DNA from 4 places in the Streptomyces sp. NPDC047108 genome. Region 2 is predicted to be linked to each of the others. Evidence: riboswitches for the same ligand, from Rfam matches in the RefSeq annotation. Region 2 holds a riboswitch; each other region holds the start of a gene.
What was found. Region 2 has a riboswitch for cobalamin ahead of ABZ822_RS22985 ((2Fe-2S) ferredoxin domain-containing protein). Riboswitches for the same ligand answer to the same signal wherever they lie in the genome.

Region 1 (6,914 bases), on a different contig from region 2:
GCCCGGCGCCGCTGAGCACCGCGGACTTCACCGCCGTCGTCGAGGACAGCTCCAGCAGCGGCTCGGCGAGACCTCCGTACGCGGCGAGGGCGGCGTCGAGGACCTGGCGCGTGCCCGAACCGCGCTCCCGCAGGATCAGCGGGGTCGCGGCCAGTTCGTCCGCCGGGACCGGCTTCCGCCGCCGCGCCCAGGGGTGTCCCGGGGCCGTCACGACGACGAGCCGGTCGTGCCCGATGACCGCGCCGTCCAGACCGCCGGGCACGTCGATGCCCTCGACGAAGCCCAGGTCGGCCTCGTCGCCGAGCAGCCGCTGCGCGACCGCCGCGGAGTTCCCCGCGAGCAGGGAGACGGCGGTGCCGGGGCGCTGCGCCCGCAGGGCGATCAGCCAGCCGGGCAGCAGGTATTCGGCGATGGTCATGCTCGCGGCCACCCTGAGGCGTGAGTCGCGGCGGGCCCGCAGCGCCTGTGCCCCCGCGTCGAAGGCCTCGGCCGCGTCGACGATCCGGCGCGCCCAGTCGGTGACGAGCACCCCGGCGTCCGTGAGGCGCGAGCCGCGCGGCGTACGGTCCACCAGCGCCACGCCCAACTGCCGTTCCATGGAACGGATCCGGCTGCTCGCGGCGGGCTGGGTGATGCCGAGTTCTTTGGCGGCACGGCCGAGGCTGCCGAGGCGCGCGACGGCCAGCAGCAGTTCCAGCGCGCCCAGTTCGGGCACGCGGTGCGCGAGCGAGACGCGGACGGCATCGCCGCCCGCCGCAGCCATACCCGTGGCGGGGGCCGGGGCCGGGGCCGTACGAGCATCCGGCCCGGCCGCGCCCGCGTCCGTCCTCGCGGTGCCGGCGGGCCGGGACCGCTGCCCCGGTGCCCGCCCGCCCCGCGGGGTGCCGCTGCCCCTCGCACCGGGCTCGTCGCTCCGCCTGGCCATAAGCCGAGTTTATGCCCTCATAGATCCGCGGTCCCTGGTGGGCGTCCTGACAGGGCCCGAGGGTGGACTCATGGCCACCCTCGCACCGTCGCGCCCCAGCCCGCCGCCCGCGTCCGCCCCGGCACTCCCCGCGCGCCCCTCCCTGCGCGAGCTGGGCCCCAACTGGTACGCCACGGTGATGGGCACCGCGATCGTCGCCACCACCGCGGCCGGGCTGCCGCTCGGCCTGTCCGGCGTGCCGGGGCTGCGGACCGCTGCCGCCGCCGTGTGGGCCGTGGCAGCGCTGACGCTGCTCGGGCTGCTGTCGGTGAGCGCCGCCCAGTGGATACGCAGCCCCGGTCGTGTCCGGGACCGGCTCCTCGACCCCGCGGTGGCGCCCTTCTACGGCTGCCCCGCCATGGCGTTTCCCGCGGTGGGCGCCGCGACGCTCGCCGCCGGACGGGACGTCATCGGCGGGACGGCGGCCGTCGCCGCGGCCGCCGTCCTCTTCGCCGCGGGGGCCGTGACCGGCCTGGTGGTGGCGGTCGCGGTCCCGTACCTGATGGTCACCCGGCACGAGACCGGTCCTGCCTCGGCAACTCCCGTGTGGCTGCTGCCCGTTGTCGCACCCATGGTGCCCGCGGCGCTGGGCCCGCTGCTCGTACCGCATCTGCCGGCGGGGCAGGCACGGGAGGCCCTGCTGCTGGGCTGCTTCTCGCTGTTCGGGGTGAGCCTGCTCGCCACGCTGCTGATCCTGCCGCTGGTGTTCGCGCGGCTCGTCCACCACGGGCCGCTGCCCCTCGCCCTGACCCCGGCGCTGTTCCTCGTCCTCGGCCCGCTGGGCCAGTCCGTGACGGCCACGGGCCGGCTCGCGGACGCCGCACCCGGGGCGATCGCGGGCCCGTACGCCCACGCGCTGAGCGCCTTCGGGGTGCTCTACGGGGTCCCGGTGCTGGGGTTCGCGCTCCTCTGGCTCGCGCTCGCCGCTGCCCTGACCGTACGGGCGACGCGCCGCGGGATGCCCTTCTCCATGACCTGGTGGGCGTTCACCTTCCCGGTCGGGACCTGCGTCACCGGCTCCGAGGTCCTGGCCCGGCACACCGGGCTCACCGCCTACGACTGGCTGGCGGTGGCGCTGTTCGTGCTCCTGGTGGCGTCCTGGGGCGTGGCCGGGTTCCGTACGGTGCGGGACGTACTCAGGGGCGAGCTGCTCGCAGCGCCGCGCCGAGCACGGCCGGCGCTTCCGCCAACGACGGCCCGTACCAGGTGAGATGGCGGCCGCTGACGAGCGCGGAAGGCAGCCCGGGGAACGCCTCGGGGCCGTCGTCGGCCGTGAAGACGTAGGGCTCGTCGGGCAGCACGACCAGATCCGGGGCCGCCGCGCACAGATCGTCCACGGGGACCCTCGGATAGCGGTCGGCATGACCGGCGTAGAGGTTCTCGACGCCGAGACGGGAGAGCACATCGCCCGCGAAGGTGTCCCGGCCCAGCACCATCCACGGCCGCCGCCAGATCGGCACCACCGCACGGCTCGCCTCGGGCGGCGCGGGCAGGTCCCACCAGGCGGTCCCGGCCTCGTCGAGCCAGCGCGGCCGGTCCAGCCCGCAGGCGTGCACCAGCACACGTTCCAGCTCGGAGAACGCCTGCTCCAGCGTGCGGACTTCGGTCACCAGGACCTCGATCCCCGCCGCGCGCAGCGCCGTCAGGTCCGGCTCGCGGTTCTCCTCCTCGTTGGCGATCACGAGGTCGGGCGCGAGGGCGGTGATCGCGGGCACGTCGGGGTTCTTGGTGCCCCCGATCCGTACGGCGTCCAGCCCTGCGGGGTGGGTGCACCAGGCGGTGGCACCGACGAGCAGCCCGGGCGCCGTGGCGGCCACGGCCTCGGTCAGCGAAGGCACCAGCGATACGACGCGCATGCGATCACCCTACGCACGGCCGGCGCGCGCCCGGCCCGGGGGACGCGCACGATCGGCGCGCGCCCGCCCCGGGGACGGCCCCGTCCACGCGCTACGCTGGCACCGCAGCCGGTTCGCCCCCGTCAGCCGGACGGGAGCGTCGCAAGAGGGAACCCGGTGGGAATCCGGGACTGCCCCGCAGCGGTGTGCGGGAACGACCGCCGTCATACGCACTGGACACACGCGACAGCGTCCGGGAAGCGACGGCCAGTAGGTGCCTGGCAGAGCAGCACGTGCCGGGCGTGCCCGCGAGTCCGAAGACCTGCCCGCTGCCCGCACCCCGCCACGGGTGCGGCCAACCGGGACCTCGAGGGCGGGTCGGCGGCGGTGCGGGACGCGGTACGGACACGCGTTCCCGCTCATCGTGCGCTTCCGCCTTCCCGAGGTCGCTTCCGAACTCGCGAAGGAGAGTTCCGTGACCGACACACCGACCGTGCGGGCCACCCTGCACGGCTACCCCCGGCAGGGGCCCGGCCGGGAGCTGAAGAAGGCCGTCGAGGGCTACTGGGCCGGGCGCGCCACCGAAGCCGAACTGCTGGGCACGGCAGCCCAGTTGCGGACCGACGCACGGCGCGAGACGGCCGCGGCGGGCATCGGCGAGATCCCCACCGGCGACTTCTCGCTCTACGACCATGTGCTGGACGCCGCGTGGGCGGTCGGCGCCGTACCGGCCCGTCACCGCGCGGCCGGGCTGGGCGAGCTCGACACCTACTTCGCCATGGCCCGGGGCACGGCGGACGTGCAGCCGCTGGAGATGACCAAGTGGTTCGACACGAACTACCACTACCTCGTACCGGAGTTGAGCCAGGACACCGTCTTCTCGCCCGACTCCCGCAAGCAGACGGCCGAGTTCACCGAGGCGCGTGACGCGGGACACGCCGCCCGGCCGGTACTGCTGGGGCCCATCAGCTTTCTGCTGCTCTCCAAGCCCGCACCGGGCGCCTCCCCCGGCTTCGATCCGCTGACGCTGCTGGACCGGCTGCTGCCGGTGTACGCGTCCCTGCTGGCGGATCTGCGCGAGGCCGGGGCCGAGTGGGTGCAGCTCGACGAACCGGTGCTCGTGCAGGACCGGCCGGCCGCCGTGCTCGGCGCGACCGCCCGCGCCTACCGTGATCTCTGCGCCGCGACGGTACGGCCGAAGCTGCTCGTCGCCTCGTACTTCGACGCGCTCGGCGAGGCCCTGCCCGTGCTCGCGGACTCCCCCGTCGAAGGGCTCGCCCTGGACTTCACCGGTCCCGCTGCGGCCAACCTCGACGCGCTCGCCGCCATAGGGGGTCTGCCGGATCGCCGCCTGATCGCGGGTGTCGTCGACGGCCGCAACATCTGGGCGGCCGACCTCGAGCGCGCGCTCTCCACGCTCGCGACGCTGCTCGGCCTGGCGGGCCGCGTCGACCCGGCGCCCTCGTGCTCGCTGCTGCACGTGCCCCTCGACGCGGCCGCCGAGCGCGATCTGGACCCGCAGGTCGCCCGCTGGCTGTCCTTCGCCCGCCAGAAGACGACCGAAGTGGCCGTCCTCGCACGGGCGTTGACCGAGGGCCGCGACGCGGTCGCGCCCCAGCTCGCCGCGTCCCGCGCCGCGCTCGCCTCCCGCGCCGGCTCCGCTCTCACCCGCGACGCGGCCGTACGGGAGCGCTGCGCCGCGGTCACCGGAGCCGACACGCGGCGCCCCCAGCCGTACGAGGAGCGGGCCGCCGCCCAGCGCGCCCGGCTGGGCCTGCCGCTGCTGCCCACGACCACCATCGGATCCTTCCCGCAGACCCCCGAACTGCGCGCGGCCCGCGCCGCGTTGCGCACCGGACGCCTCGGCGAGGACGGATACCGGGAGCGGATCGAGCGGGAGATCCGGGACGTCGTCGCGTTCCAGGAGAAGGCAGGGCTGGACGTGCTGGTGCACGGCGAGCCCGAACGCAACGACATGGTCCAGTACTTCGCCGAACAGCTCGACGGCTTCCTCGCCACCCGTCACGGCTGGGTCCAGTCCTACGGCACGCGTTACGTCCGGCCGCCGATCCTCGCCGGCGACGTGTCGCGGAAGGCGCCGATGACGCTCGCCTGGACGCGCTACGCCCAGTCTCTGACGGAGCGTCCGGTCAAGGGCATGCTCACGGGCCCCGTCACCATGCTCGCCTGGTCCTTCGTCCGCGACGACCAGCCACGGGCCGAGACCGCCCGCCAGGTGGCCCTCGCCCTGCGCGACGAGATCGCCGACCTGGAGGCGGCGGGCACCGCGGTGGTGCAGGTCGACGAACCCGCGCTGCGCGAGACGCTGCCGCTGCGCCGGGCCGCTCGCCCCGCGTACCTGGAGTGGGCGACGGAGGCGTTCCGGCTGGCCACGGGCGGCGTACGCGCGGACACCCAGGTGCACACGCACATGTGCTACGCGGAGTTCGGCGAGATCCTCTCGGCCATCGACGCACTGGACGCCGATGTCATCAGCCTGGAGGCGGCACGGTCACGCATGGGCATCGCCCGGGAGCTGAGCGAAGCGGGCTATCCGCGCGAGGTGGGCCCGGGGGTCTACGACATCCACTCCCCCCGCGTCCCGTCCGTGGACGAGATCGCGGATCTGCTGCGGCAGGCGCTGGAAGCGGTGCCGCCGGAGCGGCTGTGGGTCAATCCTGACTGCGGGCTCAAGACCCGCTCACCCGAGGAGGCGGGCGCGGCTCTGGAGAACATGACGGCCGCGGCCCGGCGCGTCCGCCCCTCCCTGAGGGCGTGACCCCCTGACGCGTACCAGGTCCGCCGAGTAGGCCCGGCTGCTCCGGGCACAGGAGGCCGGTGCCGTACGGGAGTTGATGCGCCGGTCCCTTCCGCCCGCCCCCGCGGGGGCGGGCGGAAGGGACCACATCGGCAACCTCCGGACCGCTGGGAAGAGGTGAGCAGCGGCACCGGTGCTGCCGGTCTCGCGCCCGGCCCGGGACGGGGGCCGTCCTGGCCATCCCGTCCGGGTGAGCGTCCGTACGGCGGCGGGCCTTCTCCGAGGGGGCTCGACGCCCCTCGGCCGGCCCGCGAACTCCGGGTGGTTCTCGGTGAGCGTCACGGTGGGCGCCCGCGGACGCGCCTGCCCGAGCAGGTGAAACACAAACGAAAGGTGACCCGCTTCACAAGCGGAACGTCACCCTCAGGCCGCCGCGCCTCCGCGGGGTGGTATGCCGCGGTGCCTCCGCGGGGTGGCGTGGCGCCGCCGGGGTGGTGTGTCGGTGCGGTACGGCATCATGCGGGATGTGACCCGACGCCTGATGCTCCTCGACAGCGCCTCCCTGTACTTCCGCGCCTACTTCGGTGTCCCCGACTCCGTCCGCGCCCCGGACGGCACGCCGGTGAACGCGGTGCGCGGACTGCTGGACTTCATCGCCCGGCTCGTCCAGGACCACCGCCCCGACGACCTGGTCGCCTGCATGGACGCCGACTGGCGCCCACACTGGCGGGTCGAGCTGATCCCGACCTACAAGGCGCACCGCGTCGCCGAGGAGATCCCGGAGGGCTCCGACGTCGAGGAGGTCCCCGACACGCTCTCGCCCCAGGTGCCGGTGATCGAGGACGTGCTCGACGCGGTGGGCATCGCCCGCATCGGCGTGCCCGACTACGAGGCGGACGACGTGATCGGCACCCTGACCGGCCTCGCGGCGGGCCCCGTCGACATCGTCACCGGCGACCGCGACCTCTTCCAGCTCGTCGACGACGCACGCGGCGTGCGCGTGCTCTATCCGGTCAAGGGCGTCGGCACGCTCCAGATCGTCGACGAGGCGTGGCTGCGGACGAAGTACGGCGTCGACGGATCCGGGTACGCGGATCTGGCCCTGCTGCGCGGCGACCCGAGCGACGGGCTGCCCGGCGTCCCGGGCATCGGCGAGAAGACCGCGGCCAAGCTCCTGGCGGAGTTCGGCGACCTCGCGGGGATCATGGACGCGCTCGGCAACCCGATGGCGAAGATCAGCCCCTCGCAGCGCAAGCGCCTGGAAGAGGCGCGGGACTACGTCGCGGTCGCGCCCAAGGTCGTCCGCGTCGCCTCGGACGTCCCCGTGCCGGACCACGACCCCGCCCTGCCGCGCTCG
Region 2 (6,914 bases):
AGCCAGGCCGCCCCCGCCGAGAGGCAGGCGCCCGCGCCGACGGTGATCTCGGCGGGCAGACCCAGCGGCTTCCGGTCGTGCAGTTCGCGGATCCGGGCCGTGCGCCGGTCCATCCACGTACGCAGGTGCGCGCGCCGCTCGGCATCGGAGGCGGGGGTGTCGCCGAACTCCACGCTGTAGCCATGGCGTTCGGCCGCGAGGCGTGCGATCTCCTCGTCCGGGGTCTCGATGGGCACTGCCCCACTCCTTGCCGTCGAGCCGTCCGCGTCACCGAAGGCATGCCCGCCGGGTCCGGCCGCGTGCGCGACCTGCCGCGCGCGGCAGGCGCGTTCGGTCCTGCCGAGTATGACCTCCCCAGGGGCCCGGTGGTTGAGCGGGTGGCCGCAGCGGAGAGGAGCCCGCTACGGGCCCGCCGGAACGGGTACGCGGATCACTGCTCGGCCCGGGACGCGACCAACTCCTGCTGCGGTCCGCAGAACGTCCGGCGATAGGTCTGCGGCGTCGTGCCCAGCCGCCGCAGGAACTGGTGCCGGAGTGCTGCCCCGTTGCCGAACCCGGCGCGCGCCGCGATCCCGTCCACCGTCAGCTCCGTGTCCTCCAGCAGGTGCTGTGCGAGGAGCAGCCGCTGCCCCAGCATCCACTGGTACGGCGTCGTCCCGGTCTCCTGCCGGAAGCGGCGCGCGAACGTCCGGGGCGAGAGATGAGCCCGCGCCGCGAGCTGCTCGACGGTGATCTCCTCGTGCAGATGCTCCTCCATCCACTGCAGCGACCGTCCGATGGCGTCGTCGCTGTGCGAGCGCGGCATCGGGTGATCGATGAACTGGGCCTGCCCGCCGTCGCGGTGGGGCGGCACCACCATGCGCCGGGCGATGTGGTTGGCCACCTTGCTGCCGAGCTCCCGCCGTACGAGGTGCAGGCAGGCATCGATCCCCGCCGCTGTCCCCGCCGAGGTGATGACCGGCCCGTCCTCCACGTAGAGGACGCCGGGCTCGAGCAGCGCCGTGGGATACCGCCGGGCCAGGTCGTCGGTGTGGATCCAGTGCGCGGTGCAGCGCCGTCCGTCCAGCAGCCCGGCCGCACCCAGGACGAAGGCGCCCGAGCACACGCTCAGCACCCACGCCCCGCGGTCCACGGCTGCGCGCAGCGCCTCCAGCAGCTCTTCGGGGAAGTCGCGCTCGGTGTAGTTCTCGCCCGCCGGAACGGCGATCAGATCGGCCTCGGCGAGGCGGTCGAGCCCGTGCGGGGTGTCGATGGTGAAGCCCGGCTTGGCCCGTACGGGGGCGGGCTCCGCGGCGACCATCGCGAAGTCGAGGACCGGCAGTCCCTGCTCGCTGCGGTCCATGCCGAAGACCTCGGCGATCACGCCGAGCTCGAAGGCGTTGACCCCGTGGGTGAGTGGCACGGCTACGTTCGTCAGCACCCGCCCATCATGGCAGTAATTCGAGGTATGGCGACAGTCCTGCCACTGCCCTCGTCGTGACGGACCGGCGAAGGTGGCAGACATGGACGACACCGCACTCACCTTCATCATCCGGACGGGCCTGGTCCTCGCCCTGGCGCTCGTCGTCACCCTTCCCGCGCTCCTCGGGGCGCGGCGCGAACGCCGTATCGATGTTCAACTGCGGAACGCCGAGCGGGGGATCAGGACTCCGGTGCCCCCGGCCCGGACCCGGCCGGCGCGGCACAAGCCCGTCCGTCCGGCCGTCACGCCCCTGCGCACCGGCCGCGGCGAGGCGTGCAATGTGGCCGACCCCGCGGCCTGAGCGCGGCCGGTGGGACCGTGGCCGGGGAGACAGGACGTGGCACACCCAGGCACGTCCGGACGGAGTTCCCTAGCCTTGAGCGCATGACCGGCAACGATCTCGGAGACTTCCTGCGGGCCCGCCGCGCGCGCGTCACGCCCGACGAGGCGGGACTGGCCTCGTACGGCCGCCGCCGGGTGGCGGGTCTCCGGCGGGAGGAGGTCGCCGTCCTCGCCGGTATGAACACCGACTACTACGCCCGCCTGGAACAGGGGCGCGAACGCCGTCCGTCCCCGCAGATGCTCGACGCGATCAGCAGGGCGCTGCGGCTCGACGAGGACATGCGCGCCCACCTGTTCCGCCTCGCGGGGGCCGTGCCGGACCAGCGCCCGGGGGCCGTCCCGAGGGAGACGGTGGATCCCGGTCTGCGGCGGCTGCTGGACAGCTGGGCACACACCCCGGCCTTAGTGCTCGACCCCGCCCTGGAGATCCTGACGGCCAACGACCTGGCCACCGCGCTGTTCTCGCGGTTCCGGCGCGCGGACAACCTCGCCCGCATGACGTTCCTCGACCCGGAGGCGCGTGCCTTCTACCCGCGGTGGGACGAGGTGGCGCGCGCGACGGTGGCGGCGCTCCGCGAGTCGACCGGACTCCATCCGGACCACCGGCGCCTGAAGGACCTGGTGGAACAACTCACCGGCGAGAGCGAGGAGTTCGCCGAACTCTGGCGCTCCCACACCGTCCAGGGGAAGTCGCGGGGCGGCAAGGAGTTCCACCACCCCGACGTGGGCCGTCTGTCGCTGGCCTTCCAGTCCTTCGACGTGCGGGGCGCGCCGGGGCGGCAGCTCGTGGTCTATCACGCGGAACCGGGGAGCAGCAGCGCCGAACGGCTCGCCCTGCTGGGCACCCTCGGGGCGACGTGGAGGCAGGGGCGGATCGCGCTGGAGGACCGCTAGATGTACTGATCACGAGCGTCACCGACCGGTACGGATGCCGTACGCGGGACGTGGCACTTCGTACGCGGGCCGTGAACCGGTGCGGGTGCGGGTGCGGGTGCGGGTGCAGCGTGGTGCGGGTGCGGGTGCGGGTGCGGGTGCGGGTGCGGGTGCGGGTGCAGCGTGGTGCGGGTGCGGGTGCGGGTGCGGGTGCGGCGTGGTGCGGGTGCGGCGTGGTGCGGCTCACCGCGCACGGGGTTTCGCCCGCCGGGTGCGGGAAACGCGCAGGTGATGACCATGCAACATCCCGCCGAGCGGTCCCGGGACGGCCGGGGCCGGTTCGAGCGACTGGCCGGGGCGGCGTCCCACCTGACCGCCTCACCCCTGTTCTACGCGTTCTGCCTCGCCCTGGTGGCGCTGTTCATCGCCGTCCATGCCGCCGGCGCCTCGATCGCCACGCAGATCCTGGTCGGGGACATCATGACCGCCGTCACCCTCCTCCTGCTGGCCCTGCTCAAGAACTCCGAACTGCGTGCGGAGCGTGCGGTCCAGCGCAAGCTCGACAGCATCGCCGCCGCGCTCCTTGAGCAGCGCGACGGTACGTCCCACAAGGCGCATGACGACCTCGAGCGGGTCATCCGCATCGAGGAGGAACTCTGAGGCGTACGCTCCCGCCCGCGTGCCACCCGACCTCTCCTCCCGCGGCACCTTCGGCCCGCGCGACCTGACGCGGCGTCCCGCGGCGCTGTGGCCTCTGCGATGATGACCGGCGAAAAGGGCGACGGCGGACGAGGAAGCCGGTGCGAATCCGGCGCGGTCCCGCCACTGTGATCGGCGAGCGGACCCCGAACAGGCCACGACCCGCGTGCGGGTGGGAAGGCCGGGGCGAGCGACGACCCGAGAGCCAGGAGACTCACGCGGTCGCCTCCTCGAAGGAGCTGGGGCGGATCTCCCCAGGAGGAGGTCGGGCCGGGATGCCCATGGAGTCATCGCAGGTCGCGGAGCGGTCGGACGGCGTGGAACGGATGTGGTTCGCCGCGTCGTCGTCGTTCGCGGAGTCGTCGCCCGCCGAACCGTCGCCCGCCGAATCGTCGCCTGGCGCGGAACTCCCGCCGCTCGTACGGCCGTCGGTCACCCCGGCGTCACCGCCGGTCGAGGCCGCCGTGTCCGTCGAAGCGACGGTACCGACCGCCCCGGCGCCGTGCCGGATCGTGGTCTGCCGCGACTGCTGCTGCGGCACCCCCAAGGTCTCCGGGGTCGACCACGCGGAGCAGACGGCCCGCCTCGCCGAGGCCGCGCCCGTACGGGTCTCCGCATGCCTGGACGTCTGCGAGCGGGCCAACGTCGTCGTCGTGCAGCCATCGGCCGCCGCCCGCGCCACCGGTGCCCGGCCCGTCTGGCTCGGCCTGGTCAACGACCCGGCCGCGACCGAGGACATCGTCACCTGGGTCCGGGCCGGAGGCCCCGGTGTCGCGGCACAGCCCGACATCCTGGAGCTGTACACCTTCCCGCCGCCGCGCCGGGCCCCGGCCGCACCCCCGAGCCGCACTCCGGGCGTTCCGCCCGCCGACGTGCCGTGACGTCCTCCGCGGGGGGCGGGCGCACGCGGTTCCCCTGACAGCCCCGCCCGGGGTCACCGTCGGCGCTTCCGTTCGCGCCTCCGTTTCCCGCTTCGGCTCGGGGTCGCCGAGGCGACCGCCGTGGCCTCGGTCCGTGCCGCCGCCCGCATCTGAAGGGCCGTCACCGTTCCGGCGGCCGAGCACGCGAGCCCCGGCCAGGGTCAGGGCGATGATCGGGGCGTACGCGGCGAGCGGGTCACCGGGCGAGGTCGTGCGGAAGAACGGCAGTCCGCTCAGCACCAGCAGATGGTGGCGGCGGAGCCCGGTACGCAACCCCCGGTTCCGCAACTGCTGGACGGCACAGGGCAGTTCGGCGGGACGCAGCGACCAGTCGGGACGCAGCGACCACCAGAACCGGAACAGGTCGGCCCCCTGGGGGCGATCGCCGCGCCCATGAACGTGAAACGGCCCGGCGGTGCCGTGAAGGCGAGCCGCACACCCGCCGGGCAGGCCATCGCCCCGCCGCCGAACATCAGGACACGGAGCGGGCCTTGAGCGATCGAGCCCGGTGGCAGCCACACCATGAGCGCTTGCTGCCGGGCGCTCCGGCACACGGCCCCGGACCGGGTGGCACCCGCGTCAGAGCGCGCTCAGGTCTCCTCGTCCGCTTCCGCCTCCGCGCGCAGGGCAGCAGCCGCGGTCCGGGCGAGACGGTCGAGGTATGTGCGCGGCAACGGCGTACGGACCACCGCCAGCCGCCAGTAGAGCGGGCCGATGACCACGTCCAGGGCGAGCCGGGTGTCGGTGTCCTCCGGCAGTTCGCCGCGCGCGACTGCCTGGCCGACGATCGCCGCACCGATGGTCTCCTGCGCCTTGCTGAGGGCGGACTGGAGCGTCTCGCCGATCTCGGGGTTGCGCGCGGCCTCGGCCAGCAGGTCGGGAACGATCTGCGAGGCCAGCGGGTGGCGCAGGGCCTGCGCCGTCGAGGCGAGCAGGGCGCGGAGATCCCCGCGGAGGCTGCCGGTGTCGGGGGCGGGGGTGTCGTGGATCGCGACGGCGGACACCACCTCGATCACCATCTGCAGCTTGGACGGCCAGCGGCGGTAGACGGCGGTCTTGCCCACCCCGGCCCGCCGCGCGACGGCCTCGATGGACATGCGTCCGTAACCGGTGGTGGCGAGTTCCTGGAACACGGCGGCCCGGATCGCCGCGGTGACGTCCTCCTGCAGTACGGCCGCTCCGGCGGGGGCACGGCGAGGGGTCTGCTTCTCCGCTGGTGGCATGCGCTCACCCTACCGGGGCCGGGACGGAACGGTTGCGTTGCGTCGTCAATCTGCTCTAGCGTGACCGTGACGACGAAACGGTTGCGTTCTGACGTACGGGGAGGCGTGTGCCGGTGGAACCGCGACCACCCCAGGAGCGCGCGAGCGACCCGAGGAGCATCGATGAACGGACCTCCAGCCGCGCTGGCCGCGCGCCACGGGCTGACGGAGTGCGGCACCCGGCCGGGCCTGGCGGAGTACGTCCGGCAGCTGTGGGGGCGGCGCCACTTCGTCCTCGGCTTCTCCCGCGCGCAGCTCCACGCCCAGTACAGCCACGCGAGGCTCGGTCAGTGGTGGCAGGTGGCGACTCCGCTCCTGAACGCGGCCGTCTTCTACCTGATCTTCGGGAAGCTGGTCGGGACGGGGAAAGGGGTGCCGGACTTCGTCCCGTTCCTCGTCACCGGGGTGTTCGTCTTCGCCTTCACGCAGAGTTCGGTCCTCGGCGGCACGCGGTCGATCTCCGGGAACCTGCGGCTGGTGCAGAGCGTGCACTTCCCGCGCGCCTCGCTGCCGATCTCGCTCTGCCTGACCCAGCTCCAGCAGATGCTCTACTCGATGGCGGTCCTGGTCGCGATCGTGCTCGCCTGGGGTGAACGCCCCTGCTGGGCCTGGCTGCTGGCCCTTCCCGCGCTCCTCCTGCAGTACGTGTTCACCACCGGCCTCGCGCTGGTGACGGCGCGACTCGGCAGCCGGGTACCGGACTTGGCGCAGCTCATGCCGTTCGTACTCAGGACCTGGATGTACGGATCCGGGGTCATGTACAGCATCGACCGCCTCACCGCCGGCGGGCGAGCCCCGGGCGCGGTGCGGTGGCTGCTGGAGGTCAATCCGGCCGCGATCCACATCGACCTGATGCGGTTCGCGCTGATCGACAGCTTCCGGGCATCGGGACATCTGCCGTCGCACGTCTGGGCCTGGGCCGTTGGCTGGGCCGTGCTCGTCGGCGTCGGCGGATTCGTGTTCTTCTGGAAGGCGGAGGAGCGGTACGGCCGTGGCTGAACAGAGTGAGACCCGTGAGGGAGCGCCCGGGCGTCAGGCTCCCGAGACCCGGATCCCGACCGTCATCGCGGATGAGCTGCACATCGTCTACCGCGTCAACGGCGGTCCCCGCGGCAGAGGCGCCGCGACCGCCGCGCTCAGCCGCATCCTGGGCCGGAGGAAGGCCGCGGGCCTGCGCGAGGTGCACGCGGTGCGGGGGGTGTCCTTCACGGCGTACCGGGGTGAGGCGATCGGTCTGATCGGTTCGAACGGTTCGGGGAAGTCGACGCTGCTGCGGGCCATCGCGGGGCTGCTGCCGCCGGAGAGCGGGAAGGTCTACACCGGCGGGCAGCCGTCGCTGCTGGGTGTGAACGCGGC
Region 3 (6,914 bases), on a different contig from region 2:
GCCCTCGTCGGGCGGGAACACCGGCTCGCCGGAGTCCGCGAGCCGGATCGCGATCGCCTCCACCGGGCAGCCCTCGGCGGCCGCGAGCAGCGGCTCCGACGCGTCCGTGTCCGGCCGCTCCGGATGCGACTGGCGGGCGGAGTCGAGCCGGAAGCCGCCGGGCGCGCTGCTCACGCACAACCCGGACCCGATGCAGACCGAGCGGTCCACCTCGACGTGCCAGCGGTCCCCCATCAGCCCGTCTCCCCGTGCCCGGCGGGCAGATGGATCATCTTGTGCTCCAGGTACGCGGCGAAGCCCTCGGGGCCGAACTCCCGCCCCAGACCGGAGTTCTTGTAGCCGCCGAACGGGCCGAGCATGTCCAGGCTGAAGGTGTTGACGGAGTACGTGCCGGTGCGCACCTGCCGCGCGATGTCGATGCCGTGCTGGACGTCCGAGGTCCAGACGCTGCCGGAGAGCCCGTAGTCGGAGTCATTGGCGATGCGTACGGCCTCGGCCTCGTCGTCGTACGGCAGCAGGCAGATGACCGGGCCGAAGATCTCCTCGCGGGCGATGCGCATGGAGTTGGAGACGCCGCCGAAGAGCGTCGGCTCCACGTACCACCCCCGGTCGAGGGCCGCCGGGCGGCCGCCGCCCGTCAGCACCTTGGCGCCCTCCTCCTGCCCGACCCGGATGTAGTCGAGCGACCGCTGCTGCTGGCGCCGGGCGACGAGCGGTCCGACCTGCGTGGCGGCGTCGAGGGGGTCCCCGACGGTCAGCGCCCCGGCCGCCACCGCGAACCGCTCGGCGATCTCGTCGTAGTGGCTGCGCGGCGCGAGGATACGGGTCTGGGCGACGCACGCCTGGCCGTTGTTCATCCACGCGTTGGGGACGATCCCGGCGACCGCGGCGTCGAGGTCGGCGTCGGGCAGGATCACGGCGGCCGACTTGCCGCCGAGTTCGAGGGTGACCCGGGTCAGGTTGCGGGAGGCGACCTCCATCACGCGCTTGCCGCCCGCGACGGATCCGGTGAAGGACACCTTGTCCACCCCGGGGTGCCCGACCAGGTACTCGCTGACCTCCCGATCGGCCGGAAGGATGCTCAACACACCCTCGGGCAGCCCGGCTTCGGCCGCGATCTCCGCGAGCAGATAGGCGTCGAGCGGGGTCTCGGGCGACGGCTTGAGGACGACCGAGCAGCCGGCGAGGAGGGCGGGCGCGAGCTTGGCGGCGGCCACGAACTGCGGGACGTTCCAGGGCACGACAGCGGCGACGACGCCGACCGGCTCGCGCCGCACGAGGATCGGTCCGAGGACGCCCTGCCGCGGCTCCTCGAAGGTGAAGGACCTCGCCACGGAGATGGCCGCGTCCCACACCATCATCGCGCCGAGCGCCTGGGCCAGCACGCTCCAGGAGTACGGGGAGCCGTTCTGCGCACTGATGACGCGGGCGATCTCCTCATGGCGTACGGCGATGGCGTCCTTGATCCGTGTGACGACCGCGATCCGCTCCTCCAGGCTCGCCCGCGGCCAGGGCCCGCGGTCGAAAGCGGCCCGTGCGGCCTCCACGGCACGGTTCACATCGGCGGCGGAGGCGTGCGGCACGCGTCCGATGACCTGTTCGGTGTGCGGCGAGACCACCTCGATGGTGTCCGTGCCCAGCGGGTCGACCAACTCCCCGCCGATGTAGAGCTGTCCGTGCTCGATGAGGTCGGTCATCGCCCATGCCTCCTGCGGATCGGGGCTTCCTGACGCCGTTTCAGAACTGATACCAGTTCTAGTTCCAGGAGTCCACGGAGGGAACGGAAACGGCCCCGAGCAGGGATTTCCACCACCCGGGGCCTCTCGACGACGCCCGCTCCGCCCGAACGCGGGCGCGCAGCGGGCGAGAACGCGCGCTCAACGCACGCTACTCGAGGATGCGCGCCGGAAAAGAACGGCGGGAGACGAGCGGCAGATTCCCGGAGGGCCCGGAGATCCTGAGCTGCTTGTTCTGCCGAGCGGACACCTTCACCGTCGACGCCAACGGGTGCGCCATGGGGACGAGTTGCCCCAGTTCCTTCCTGCTGATTCCGGTCACGACCTCGTTGCCGCACACCAGGACGGCGAAGACGCGCTCGTGCCCGACCCCCAGGACCCTCCGCTTGTCCTCGGCCGAGAACGTGAAGAAGTAGTCGCCGGGCCCCTTGCCGTCGTTGTACTTGAGGAACAGATGGCGGTCGTGATTCACCACGTAGTGCCCGTATTTCACACTCGCCCGGTTCAGAGCGGTGAACATCGCGGAATCGGCGATCGCCACCAGAGCGGCGCCGTGCATGAAGTCCTTGTGATCGATCAAGAGGCCCCCCAGGCGTCTCCCCGGACGCGCGTCCTCCGCGCATCGGGCGAAGAAGCCTAGGATATCGGCCATTTACCCAACTCGGACCGGAAATCGGCAGATCATGGAATACACGGAATAGGCGCGTACCCGAACGCGCCGTACCCGTCGGCACCGCGACCCGCCCCCAGCACGGCGCGGTGCACCGGTGACCGGCGGTCGACCCCGGCGACCAGTGGAACCAGTTCTAGTTATAGTGGCCCCGCACGTGCGGGCCGCGCCGTGCGGTGCGAGAGGGGACTTGATGGCGCAGGCGACTCCCGGAGTCACGGATCACGGCGGCGGCGTCCGGAGCATCGCCGTTCCCATTCCGGACAACCCCCTGGGCCACACCCTCGTCCACCTCCTCGACACCGACCGCGGCCCCGTCCTCATCGACACCGGCTGGGACGACCCCGACTCCTGGGACACACTCGTCGCCGGTCTGGCCGCGTGCGGTACGGCGGTCGAGGAGCTGCACGGCGTCCTCGTCACGCACCACCACCCCGACCACCACGGCCTGTCCGGAAAGGTGCGCGAGGCGTCCGGCGCATGGATCGCCATGCACGCGGCGGACATCGAGGTCGTCGAGCGCACCCGCGCCGCCGAACCCGCCACCTGGCTCGACTACATGACCTCCCGCCTGGCCGCCGCCGGCGCCCCGGACGAGCATCTGGCGCCGCTGCGCAAGGCGCGCGCGTCAGGGAAGGGACGGTCGCTGCCGAGCAACCGGGCCGCCCTGCCCGACCGGGACATCACCCCGGGCGAGCTGCTCGACCTGCCGGGCCGCCGGCTGCGCGCCATCTGGACCCCCGGGCACACCCCGGGACATGTGTGCCTGCACCTGGAGGAGGCCCATCCGGCGGCGGACCGGGCCGGCAACGGCCGTCTGTTCTCCGGCGATCACCTGCTGCCCGGGATCACCCCGCACATCGGCCTCTACGAGGATCCGGACGACGACTCCGGCACCAGCCCGCTCCCCGTCGCCGACCGGGGCGACCCCCTGGGCGACTACCTCGACTCCCTGGAGCGCATCGGCCGCCTCGCCCCGGCCGAGGTGCTGCCCGCCCACCAGCACGCGTTCACCGACGCGCCGTCCCGCGTACGGGAGTTGCTGGCGCATCACGAGAGCCGGCTGACGGACCTCCGCGCCCTGCTCACCGAACGCGCTCTCACCCTCTGGGAGATCACCGAGCGGATGGAGTGGAACCGCCCCTGGGAGCAGATCCCCTTCGCCTCCCGCAACATCGCCGTCTCCGAGGCGGCGGCCCATCTGCGCCGCCTGGTGAAGCAGGGCCGCGCGGAGCCCGTGACCGGCACCGACCCGGTGACCTACCGGGCGGTGTGACGCGAGGGTGGCGCGGGGCGAGCCCGCGTATCCGCTGCCCGGGCGGCGTACGAGCGTTACGTACGGATACGCCCGACACAGCGGAGACGACCCCTATGACGGATACCGGACGAACCGTCCGCGGACCTCGGACGACCGCTCACCGACCCCTTGCGGGCGGCCGGTAGAGTGTGCCCGTCGATATCGCATCCCACGGGGGAAAGCCGGTGCAAATCCGGCACTGACCCGCAACCGTGAGCCGCCTGCGAGGGCGGCGAGTCGGAACGCCCTGCCGGATGTGAACGGCTCACGTCACCGTACGTGCCGCGTCCACGGCCACGGCCGGTGACCGGCACTGTCGAGGAATACGGAGCCGGAGCCCGGTGCCCCGCCGCGTGCGAGATCCCGCACGCCCCGCGGTGCGCAGCGGATCCGCTGCCCGCACCCGCCCACCGAAAGGCACCGCCCGTGAAGATACGCCGCAGCACTGCTGCCCGGCCGTCGAGAGCCCTCCGCAGCACCGCCCGCCGGGGCGTCACCGGAGCCGCTCACCGCGGCGTCGCCGTCCTGGCCGCCTCCGTCGTGCTCGGTCTGGCCGCGGCGCCGGCCGCGTTCGCCGACGACCCGTCGGCGAAGCCCTCACCGAAGGCGAAGCTGCCGGCCGGACTGTACGGCGGCGAGGACCCGCAGTACGACGGTGTGTGGCGGCAGTCCGTCGCCCTGCTCGCACAGGACACGGCCGGGGTCACCCCGGCGCGGAAGGCCGTCGGCTGGCTGGCCGGACAGCAGTGCGCCTCGGGTGGCTTCGCCCCGTACCGGGCGGACGCGGACAGCACGTGCGACGTGAAGACGCCCGTCGACAGCAACGCCACCGCCGTCGCCGTCCAGGCCCTGGCGGCGGTCGGCGGCCACAGCACCGAGGTCGGCAAGGCCGTGGAGTGGCTGAAGTCGAAGCAGAACGAGGACGGCGGCTGGGGCTACGCCCCCGGCGGCCCGAGCGACGCCAACTCCACCTCCGTCGTCATCGGCGCGCTCGCCGCCGCGGGCGAGAAGCCGGAGGGCGTGAAGTCCCCGCGGGGCAAGTCGGCGTACGACGCGCTGATGGCGTTCCAGCTCGGCTGCGACACCAAGGGCGCGGAGAGCGGGGCGTTCGCCTACCAGCCGGACAAGCAGGGCAGGCTGGCCGCCAACGCCGACGCCTCGGCCGCCGCCGCGCTGGCCGGTCTCGGCAAGGGCCTGGCTCTTGAACCGCTCGGCAAGGACGACAACGAGGACGTCACCGCGCTGGACTGCGCCGAGACGGACTCCAAGGACGCGCGGGAGCCGGACGAGGCGGCGGGTGGCGCGGCCGCGTACCTGGCCGCCGCGCTGAAGAAGGACGGCCACCTCTCCGCGCTCGCCCCCGGCGCCGACAAGCCCGCGCCCGACTACGCCAACACGGCCGACGCCGTCATCGCGCTGGCCGCCGGCGGTCACCGGGACGCGGCCGGGGTGCCGCTGCGGTGGCTGGAGAAGAACTCGGCGGCCTGGGCCAAGGGCAACCCCGCGGCCCTGGGCACGCTCGTCCTCGCCGCGCACGCGGCGGGCGCCGACCCGCGCGACTTCGGCGGCAAGGATCTCGTCCAGCAGCTGAACGCGACCGGGCCGAAGCCGGAGGGCACCCAGCCCGCGAAGGGCGCGTCCGGCGAGCGGGCGAGCGAGTCCGACGAGGGCGGCTTCAACGTCTTCTGGATCATCGGCGTCGGCCTGGTGGCGGGCGTCGGCATCGGCTTCCTCCTCAGCAACCGCAAGAAGACATGACCGGGACGACCAGGGACCCGGCAGGCACGCCGCGCGCCGCACGGCGCGCGGCGGCCCGCTTCACGACGGTGGCGACCGCCGCCGTGGTGGCCCTCGCCTCGACGGCCCTCCTCGTGTTCGGGTCCGGGACCGCGTACGCCGGGAGCGGCTACCGCTACTGGTCGTTCTGGGAGCGCGACGGCGCCCGGTGGACGTACGCCACCCAGGGCCCCGCCACGCTGCGGCCGGAGGACGGTGACGTGCTGGGCTTCCGCTTCTCCGTGAGCGAGAACTCCGCGGACGGCGCGAAGCCGCGCGGCCGGGCCGAGTTCGGGGCGATCTGCTCGGACACCCCCGCCGAGTCCGGTACGAAGCGGGTGGCGCTGCTCATCGACTTCGGCACGGACGGGGACGCGCCCGGCGGCGAGACCCCTCCTGCGGGCCGTACGGAGTGCGCGCGCGTCCCCGAGGACGCCTCGTCCGCGGAGGCGCTCGCCGCCGTGGCCAAGCCGCTGCGCTACGACTCGGCGGCCATCCTCTGCGCGATAGCGGGCTACCCGGAGCGGGGGTGCGCCGAGCAGGTCTCCGGCCGGGGCGGCGAAGGGAAGGCCGACGGCGGGTCCGGCGACGCGAAGGGCAACGGTGAGGGACGGCAGGTCGCGTCCGACGACCCGGTCGAACCGGGCGGGCAGCCCTGGGGGCTGATCGGCGGCATCGCCGCGGTCGTCGCCCTGGGCACCGCGGCGCTGTGGCAGGCGCGCCGCCGCCGATGAGCGCCCGGCAGCTCCCCGCCCGGCCCCCGCGTACGGGGATGCCCTCGCGCTCGCGTCCACCGCGCCCGCGCCCGTTGAACGGCGCGCGCCCGCCCGCCCTCTCGTCGCGCGGCAACGCCCTGCACGCGGGGGCCTGGTGGCTGTGGGCGCTGGGCCTGGCCACCGCCGCCTCGCGGACCACCAACCCACTGCTGCTCGGACTGCTCCTCACCGTCGCCGGGTACGTCGTCTCCGTGCGGCGCACCGATGCTCCCTGGGCGCGCAGTTACAGCGCGTTCCTCAAGCTCGGTGTGGCGGTCGTCGCGATCCGCATCGCGTTCTCCGTGTTCCTCGGCTCGCCCGTTCCAGGCTCCACCACCCTCTTCACCCTCCCCGAAGTCCCCCTCCCCGACTGGGCGCAGGGCGTACGGATCGGCGGCCGGGTCACCACCGAGGGCGTGGTCTTCGCGCTGTACGACGGCCTGAAGCTCGCCACCCTCCTCGCCTGTCTCGGCGCGGCGAACGCCCTCGCCAACCCGGCCCGGCTCCTCAAGTCCCTTCCGGGGGCGCTGTACGAAGCGGGCGTGGCCGTCGTCGTCGCCATGACCTTCGCCCCGAACCTCGTGTCCGATGTGCTGCGGCTGCGCGCCGCCCGCCGCCTGCGCGGCCGTCCCGACAAGGGCATCAAGGCGCTGCTGCAGATCGGACTGCCGGTGCTGGAG
Region 4 (6,914 bases), on a different contig from region 2:
GCAGTTCGACGAGTCCGGCGAGGCGCGCCCGGTCCCAGTCGGCCTGCACCTGGTGCGGCGTCAGCTTCAGCGACGCCGCGGCGCTTTCGGCCGCCTCGGCGCTGAGCGTGCCGCTGTCTCCGGGCGGCAGACAGGCACCGCGGCCGCACTCCGTGTCCGCCCAGCGCGCGATCCGTACCGCGTCGGCGAGCTCCGCCCGCGCCTGGCGCGCGAGTTCGGCCCGCGGCGGTGTGCCCTCGGGCGGCCGCGGCGCGGTGCGGGGGCGCCGGTTCGGCACGGCCCGGCGGGCGGCGGTCATCGGTCGGCGGGGGACGAGGCGGAGCCGGGAGTCGCGCGGGGTACGGGACGTCACGGGGGCAGTCTTCCCGCTGGCGGCCGGAAAGCCCAATCGGAATCCGGCCGCACGTATCCGGCGGGCTCCGTGCACCGGCCGCGCGGTGGCTCCGACCTGCGGGTGCGCACGGCCCGCGGGCACGTCGTCGCGCAGGGCACGGCCCCGGGAACCCGTGACCGTACGGGCGTCACATCTCGGGGACCGGTGTCCCCCGCACGGGGAAGGGCGCGCGGCGGGCGGGGCTACGAGCAGGTGTCGAGCAAGCCTCGAGCAAGCGCCGAGCAGGAATCGGGCAGGCATCGGGCAAGCGCCCACCCGGCCCGGCGGGGACGGCATCGCAAGGCGCGGGACTACATGAGGGGTGTCAGGAAGCGCCGGAGCGTCTCCTCGTACCCCTCCTGGTCCGCGTTCCACATGGACGCGTGCGGCGCGTGGTCGACCGTGTGGAGCGTGACGAGGTCGGGCCGGGCGTCGGCGAGCTCCTGCGAGGGACCCCACGGGGCGATGCCGTCGTCGGGTCCGTGCAGGATCAGCGTCGGTACGGTCATCCGCGCGGGGTCGAAGGATCCGGTCAGCGGCCCGCCGTCCAGTCCCGTACGCCCTTGGGCGGCGCGGACGGCCAGCGGGAGCAGCAGCCCCGGGGTGCCGTCCGCCGAGGCGAGGGCGCGTACGGTGGCGCGCCAGTCGAGGACCGGCGAGTCGAGCACCAGGCCCTTGATCCGGGTGCGCAGGGCTGACCGGGCAGCGGCATGGAGGGCCATCGTGGCGCCCGTCGACCAGCCGTACAGCACGACGGTCTCGGCGCCGTACCGCACCGCGTAGCGGATCGCCGCGTCCAGGTCGCGCCACTCCGTGTCGCCTAGGTGGCCGATGCCGTCCGGGGGACGCGGGGCGCCGAGGTCGCCGCGGTAGGCGAGGTCGAGCACGGGGACGCCCTGCTGGTGCAGGAAGGGCAGGGCCACCATGGGGTGTTCGCGGGTGGTGCCGAGGCCGTGCACGGTGATGACCCAGGTGTCGCGGGCGCCCGGTACGAACCAGGCGGGCAGCGGGCCGAGTTCACCGGGCACGTCGACGTCGGCGTGGTCCAGCCCGAGCGCGTCGCGCGGGTTGCCGATGTGGACCTGCGGGGTGAGGTAGAGGCGCGCGCCCTGCTTCAGCGCGCCGTGCGTGACCCCTTCGAGACGGCGCACGACGCAGTCGGGCGGGTGCGGCGCGGAGTCCACGACGGGTCCGACGACGGCGTGGGACTCGCCTCCGGTCAGCCCGTACGTGCCCGGCCGCACGGACGCCAGACTGCGGGTCAGGGTGACCCGGTCGCCGTCCGCGGCGTGCACGGTGAGGGGCGGGTCGGCCGGCAACGGGCGGGTGCGCGCCGGTTTCAGGGCAGCGTCACAGGCGTACCGTCCGGCCGCCACGGCGGCGGCTCCGGCACCGAGCACGGTGGTGGCGGCCGCGGCCGCCGCAGAACGCAGGCGCATCCGTCCCAGTGTGGTCGGCCGCGGGGCGCGCGGCCAGCGGGATGACACCGTCCGGGAGCGGGGCTTCGCCCTCCGGCCCTCTCACGCCCGCCCTGGCCCCCTGGCCCTCCGGTGTCAGCCCGCGCCGCCGGACTGGCCGTAGCCGCGGAGCTTCTCCCCCGCCTCCGCGAGCCGTTCCGGCGACAGCAGGCTGGGCTCGCGCCCCGGCACGCCGTGCGCGGCCAGCCAGACGCGGCACATCCACTCCAGGTTCGCGGTGCGGTCGTACGCCTCGTCGAGGCTCGCCCCGTACGCCACGGTGCCGTGGTTCTGCAGCAGGCAGGCGCTGCGGTCGCGGAGGGCGGACAGCATGTTCTCGGCCAATTCGTCGCTGCCGTACAGCGCGTAGGGAGCGACGCGCGCGGGGCCGCCGAGCGTGGCCGTCAGGTAGTGGATGGGCGGCAGCTCGGTCACGAGCGTGGAGACGGCCGTGGCGTGGACGGCGTGGGTGTGGACGATCGCCGTGGCCGCGGTGGTGCGGTAGACGGCAAGATGCATGGGCAGTTCGCTGGTGGGCTTCAGCTCGCCGAGGATCTGGCGCCCGGAGAGGTCGACGGCGGTCGCGTCCTGGGCGGCCAGCCGTTCGTACGGGACCCCGGTCGGGGTGACGAGCACGATGTCCCCGACCCGTACGGAGACGTTGCCCGAGGTGCCGACCACCAGGCCGTCGGCAACGGTGCGGCGGGCCGTGGCGACCAGGTCGGCCCAGGCCTCGTTCACCGGCGTCGGCCGTTCCAGCGATTCCATGCGTTCACCTCGAAGTCAGTGATCTGTTTCACAGCGTTGGGCGAGACAGCCGTCACCAGGGAGGCTGAATCTCCGTACATTCGGCCGAGAACTGCCCATCGCAGGACAGCAGCACCCGAGCGCCGCGTTCAGTTCATCTTCCGTTCACTCGCCGTCCCTACGGTCACCGTGCCACTGACCATCGAGCTGATTGCCTGGGTGAATGGAACACATCACGCTTCTCATCGGGATCGTGATCATCACGGCCTTGGTGTTCGACTTTACGAACGGCTTCCACGACACCGCCAACGCCATGGCCACCACCATCTCCACCGGGGCGATGAAGCCCAAGAGCGCGGTGGCGATGTCGGCGGCCCTGAACCTCGTCGGCGCGTTCCTCTCGGTCGAGGTCGCAGCGACGATCTCCAAAGGCATCATCGACGAATCCGGCATTCGGCCCGAAGTCATCTTCGCGGGCCTGGTGGGTGCCATCGTCTGGAATCTCCTGACCTGGCTCGCAGGACTCCCGTCCAGCTCCTCGCACGCCCTCTTCGGCGGCCTGATCGGCGCGACCGTGGCCTCGGTCGGCTTCGGCGCCGTCCACGCCGACGAGGTCGTCATGAAGGTCCTCATCCCGGCGGTCGCCGCACCGATCGTCGCCGGTCTGGCCACGCTGCTGGCCACCCGCCTCACCTACCGCGCGGCCCGCAAGGCCGACCCGAAGGCCACCGCCAAGGGCTACCGCGCCGGCCAGATCGCCTCGGCCGCGCTCGTCTCCCTGGCCCACGGCACGAACGACGCGCAGAAGACCATGGGTGTGATGACCCTGGCGCTGATCACCGGCGGCGCGCTCGCGCCGGACGCCGACCCGCCGATGTGGGTCATCGTCTCCGCCGGTCTCGCCATCGCGCTCGGCACGTACCTGGGCGGCTGGCGGATCATCCGCACCATGGGCAAGGGCCTGACCGACATCCAGCCGCCGCAGGGCTTCGCCGCCCAGACCGGCGCCGCGGTCACCATCCTGTCCTCCTCGCACCTCGGCTTCGCCCTCTCCACCACCCAGGTCTGCTCCGGTGCGGTCATGGGCTCGGGGCTCGGCCGCAAGGGCGGCGTGGTGCGCTGGTCCACGGCCGGCCGGATGTTCGTCGCCTGGGGGCTGACGCTTCCGGCCGCGGGCCTGGTCGGCGCGGCGGCGGCACTGCTCGCCGAGCAGGGGACCGCGGGGGTCGCCGCCGTGGCCGTCCTGGCGCTCCTCGCCTGCGGCGCGATCTGGGTCGCCTCCCGGCGCCGCCCGGTCGACCACACCAACGTCAACGACGCCGAGATCCCGGAGGAGCCGGTCGGGGTCATCACCGCCGCCATCCGGTCCGTCACCCCGCCGCCGCTGGGCGGTTCGGGATCGGGCACGGGCTCCGCGGAGCAGCCGGAGACGTCCGGGACGGACGAGGCCGCCAAGGTCGGCGAGCCCCGCTCGTCCAGCGGCTCCAAGGTCTCGGTCTGAGCGCCGGCCCGGTCCGGCACGCGACTCGACAGCGTTAAGAAGGAAGCATCCGCATGGACATCGACTGGGCAGCACTCGGCCAGGTCTTCGGCGTCAGCCTGGTGGTCACCGTCGGCATCGTGGGCGTGTTCACGCTCGGCATCGTCGGCAGTTCCCGGAAGGCGGAGACGCAGCCGGACGGCACGGTCGCGGCCACCGCCGCTCCGAGCGTCCCGGCCCGTATCGGCGCGTACGTCTGCTACGGGCTGTGCGCGGCGGCCGTCGCCTACGGCCTGTATCTGATCGTCGCCTGACGACCCGTTTGCCGTACGGGCGGCGGCACACCGGTCACCTCCGCGGTCCGGGAACGGCACAGCCGTTCCCGGACCGCGCTGCTGTGGGCCTCATCTCGCAGGTCACAGCTCAGTTGACGGCTGTTCGCGGACCGTGGTGGACTGCCCGAGCCAAACGGCGGCAGGAGAGGAAGCCGGTGCGAATCCGGCGCGGTCCCGCCACTGTCACCGGGGAGCGCTCCCCCACCCCAGAAGTCACGGCCCGCAGCGGCGGGTTGGAAGGCCGGGGGTCGCGCCGATCCGGAAGCCAGGAGACTCTCACCGCCGGTCACGTCGAGCCAGGGCGCGGACCCTGAGTGAGGACATGTCGCATGCCCGGCCGCCGTCGTACGCCCAGAGTTCCCGTGCCGTGTCACCGCCGCGCCCGTTCCCTTCGAGGCGTGACGGCGTCCTGATCCGATGCGTGCCGAACACGCCTCCTTCGTGTACGGCGCCGCACTGGGCTTCGCCGCGGACCTGGTCGTCGGCGACCCCCGGCGCGCCCATCCCGTGGCCGTCTTCGGGCGGGCCGCTGCCGCCGCCGAGCGCCGCCTGTGGCGCGACCACCGCGGCCACGGCGCCCTGTACGCGGTGGTGTGCGCGGGCGGAGCCGCGGCGGTCGCGGCCGGGCTGTCCCGTACCGTGCGCCGCTCCCCCGCCGCGGCAGTCGCCCTGACCGCCGCCGCGACCTGGTCCGTGCTGGGTGGCACGTCGCTCCGCCGCGAGGCGCGGGCCGTTGGCAACGCCCTGGCGGCCGGGGACCTGGAGGTGGCCCGGGAGCGTCTGCCGCATCTGTGCGGCCGCGACCCGCAGGCCCTGGACGGACAGCAGATGGCGCGGGCCGTCGTGGAGTCGGTCGCCGAGAACACCTCGGACGCGGTCGTGGGCGCCCTGGTGTGGGGCGCCGCGGCGGGCGTGCCTGGTCTCGTGGGCTTCCGCGCGGTCAACACCCTTGATGCGATGGTCGGTCACAGGTCGCCCCGCCATGTCCGGTTCGGATGGGCGGCGGCCCGTCTGGACGACGTGGTGGGCTTCCCCGGCTCGCGGCTCACCGCGGCGCTCGCGGTCCTGGCGGGCCCGGACCCGCGCGGCGCCCGGCGTGTGCTGCGCCGGGACGCCCGGAGCCACCCGAGCCCCAACGCGGGCCCGGTGGAGGCGGCGTTCGCGGGGGCCCTGGGCGTACGGCTGGGCGGAACGCTGGCGTACGGCGGGCGCGTGGAGCACCGGCCGGTGCTCGGCGAGGGCAACCGCCCCGTGAAGGTGGCGGACATCGAGCGGGCCGTACGGCTCTCCCGGCGCGTGAACGTCCTCGCGCTCGTGGCGTGCGCGGGCGCGCGCCTGGTGTGGGGGGCGCTGTGCGCACGGGACGACAGGCCGGGGCGTGCCGCGGGTGCGGCCCGTACGGCGTCCTCGGCGTCCCGTCGCGGCCGTCGGACGGGCACTGGGCTGCGGGGCGTACGGCTCCGGGGGAACAGCGGGAAGGGATCGGCATGACGCGCGCACGGGGCGGGGGCCTGCTGGTCGCCGGGACCACGTCGGACGCGGGCAAGAGCGTCGTCACGGCGGGCATCTGCCGGTGGCTGGCGCGCAAGGGCGTGGCCGTCGCGCCCTTCAAGGCGCAGAACATGTCGCTGAACTCGTTCGTGACGCGGCAGGGTGCGGAGATCGGGCGGGCCCAGGCGATGCAGGCCGCCGCCGCCCGCGTCGAACCGACGGCGCTCATGAACCCCGTCCTGCTCAAGCCCGGCAGCGACCGCAGCAGCCAAGTCGTACTGCTGGGAAAGCCGGTGGGCGAGATGAGCGCCAGCCGCTACCACGGCGGCCGCCAGGAGGAGCTGCTCGGAACGGTCGTGGCGTGCCTGGAGGAGCTGCGGGGCTCCTACGACGCGGTGATCTGCGAGGGGGCCGGGAGCCCCGCCGAGATCAATCTGCGCCGCACCGACATCGTCAACATGGGCCTGGCGCGAGCGGCTCGCCTTCCGGTGGTCGTGGTCGGGGACATCGACCGGGGCGGGGTCTTCGCCTCGTTCTTCGGGACGACCGCGCTGCTCGCACGCGAGGACCAACGCCTCGTCGCCGGCTATCTGGTCAACAAGTTCCGCGGCGACGTGAGCCTGCTCGAACCCGGCCTGGACATGCTGTACGACCTGACCGGGCGGCCCAGCCTCGGGGTCCTGCCGTACGCGCACGGCCTCGGCATCGACGAGGAGGACGGCCTGCGGGTGTCGCTGCGCGGCACGGTCCGCGAATCCGTGGTCGCGCCGCCGCACGGCGAGGACGTGCTGCGGGTGGCGGTCGCAGCGGTTCCGCTGATGTCCAACTTCACGGACGTGGACGCGCTGGCGGCCGAACCGGGCGTGGTCGTGCGGTTCGTGGACCGGCCGGAGGAGCTGGCCGACGCGGACCTCGTGGTGCTCCCGGGCACCCGCGGCACGGTGCGCGCCCTGGAGTGGCTGCGCGAGCGCGGCATCGCGCAGGCGGTGGCCCGGAGGGCCGCGGAGGGCCGCCCGGTGCTGGGCATCTGC

Region 1: linked by a shared signal. The riboswitch ahead of metE (5-methyltetrahydropteroyltriglutamate--homocysteine S-methyltransferase) and the one ahead of ABZ822_RS22985 ((2Fe-2S) ferredoxin domain-containing protein) in region 2 are both predicted to bind cobalamin.
Region 3: linked by a shared signal. The riboswitch ahead of ABZ822_RS11235 (prenyltransferase/squalene oxidase repeat-containing protein) and the one ahead of ABZ822_RS22985 ((2Fe-2S) ferredoxin domain-containing protein) in region 2 are both predicted to bind cobalamin.
Region 4: linked by a shared signal. The riboswitch ahead of ABZ822_RS14980 (cobalamin biosynthesis protein) and the one ahead of ABZ822_RS22985 ((2Fe-2S) ferredoxin domain-containing protein) in region 2 are both predicted to bind cobalamin.

What each region holds. Positions count from the first base shown of each region.
Region 1 is NZ_JBEYUP010000004.1:193,058-199,971, reverse strand. It holds gene ABZ822_RS12100 (LysR family transcriptional regulator) at 1-763, opposite strand, end outside; gene ABZ822_RS12095 (TDT family transporter) at 996-2,174, shown strand; gene ABZ822_RS12090 (helical backbone metal receptor) at 2,101-2,820, opposite strand; cobalamin riboswitch at 2,964-3,123, shown strand; gene metE (5-methyltetrahydropteroyltriglutamate--homocysteine S-methyltransferase) at 3,275-5,578, shown strand; gene ABZ822_RS12080 (5'-3' exonuclease) at 6,099-6,914, shown strand, end outside.
Region 2 is NZ_JBEYUP010000012.1:175,878-182,791, forward strand. It holds gene ABZ822_RS22960 (DUF2786 domain-containing protein) at 1-236, opposite strand, end outside; gene ABZ822_RS22965 (helix-turn-helix domain-containing protein) at 431-1,420, opposite strand; gene ABZ822_RS22970 (hypothetical protein) at 1,503-1,763, shown strand; gene ABZ822_RS22975 (helix-turn-helix transcriptional regulator) at 1,847-2,698, shown strand; gene ABZ822_RS22980 (hypothetical protein) at 2,975-3,337, shown strand; cobalamin riboswitch at 3,466-3,592, shown strand; gene ABZ822_RS22985 ((2Fe-2S) ferredoxin domain-containing protein) at 3,841-4,257, shown strand; gene ABZ822_RS22990 (TetR/AcrR family transcriptional regulator) at 4,887-5,519, opposite strand; gene ABZ822_RS22995 (ABC transporter permease) at 5,682-6,557, shown strand; partial or broken gene ABZ822_RS23000 (ATP-binding cassette domain-containing protein) at 6,550-6,914, shown strand, end outside.
Region 3 is NZ_JBEYUP010000003.1:693,609-700,522, reverse strand. It holds gene ABZ822_RS11255 (ferredoxin) at 1-234, opposite strand, end outside; gene ABZ822_RS11250 (aldehyde dehydrogenase) at 234-1,697, opposite strand; gene ABZ822_RS11245 (hypothetical protein) at 1,888-2,316, opposite strand; gene ABZ822_RS11240 (MBL fold metallo-hydrolase) at 2,600-3,682, shown strand; cobalamin riboswitch at 3,827-3,973, shown strand; gene ABZ822_RS11235 (prenyltransferase/squalene oxidase repeat-containing protein) at 4,229-5,461, shown strand; gene ABZ822_RS11230 (SCO2322 family protein) at 5,458-6,213, shown strand; gene ABZ822_RS11225 (CbiQ family ECF transporter T component) at 6,252-6,914, shown strand, end outside.
Region 4 is NZ_JBEYUP010000006.1:50,988-57,901, forward strand. It holds gene ABZ822_RS14955 (hypothetical protein) at 1-298, opposite strand, end outside; gene ABZ822_RS14960 (alpha/beta fold hydrolase) at 685-1,812, opposite strand; gene ABZ822_RS14965 (class II aldolase/adducin family protein) at 1,927-2,598, opposite strand; gene ABZ822_RS14970 (inorganic phosphate transporter) at 2,801-4,078, shown strand; gene ABZ822_RS14975 (hypothetical protein) at 4,132-4,371, shown strand; cobalamin riboswitch at 4,537-4,668, shown strand; gene ABZ822_RS14980 (cobalamin biosynthesis protein) at 4,810-5,883, shown strand; gene ABZ822_RS14985 (cobyric acid synthase) at 5,880-6,914, shown strand, end outside.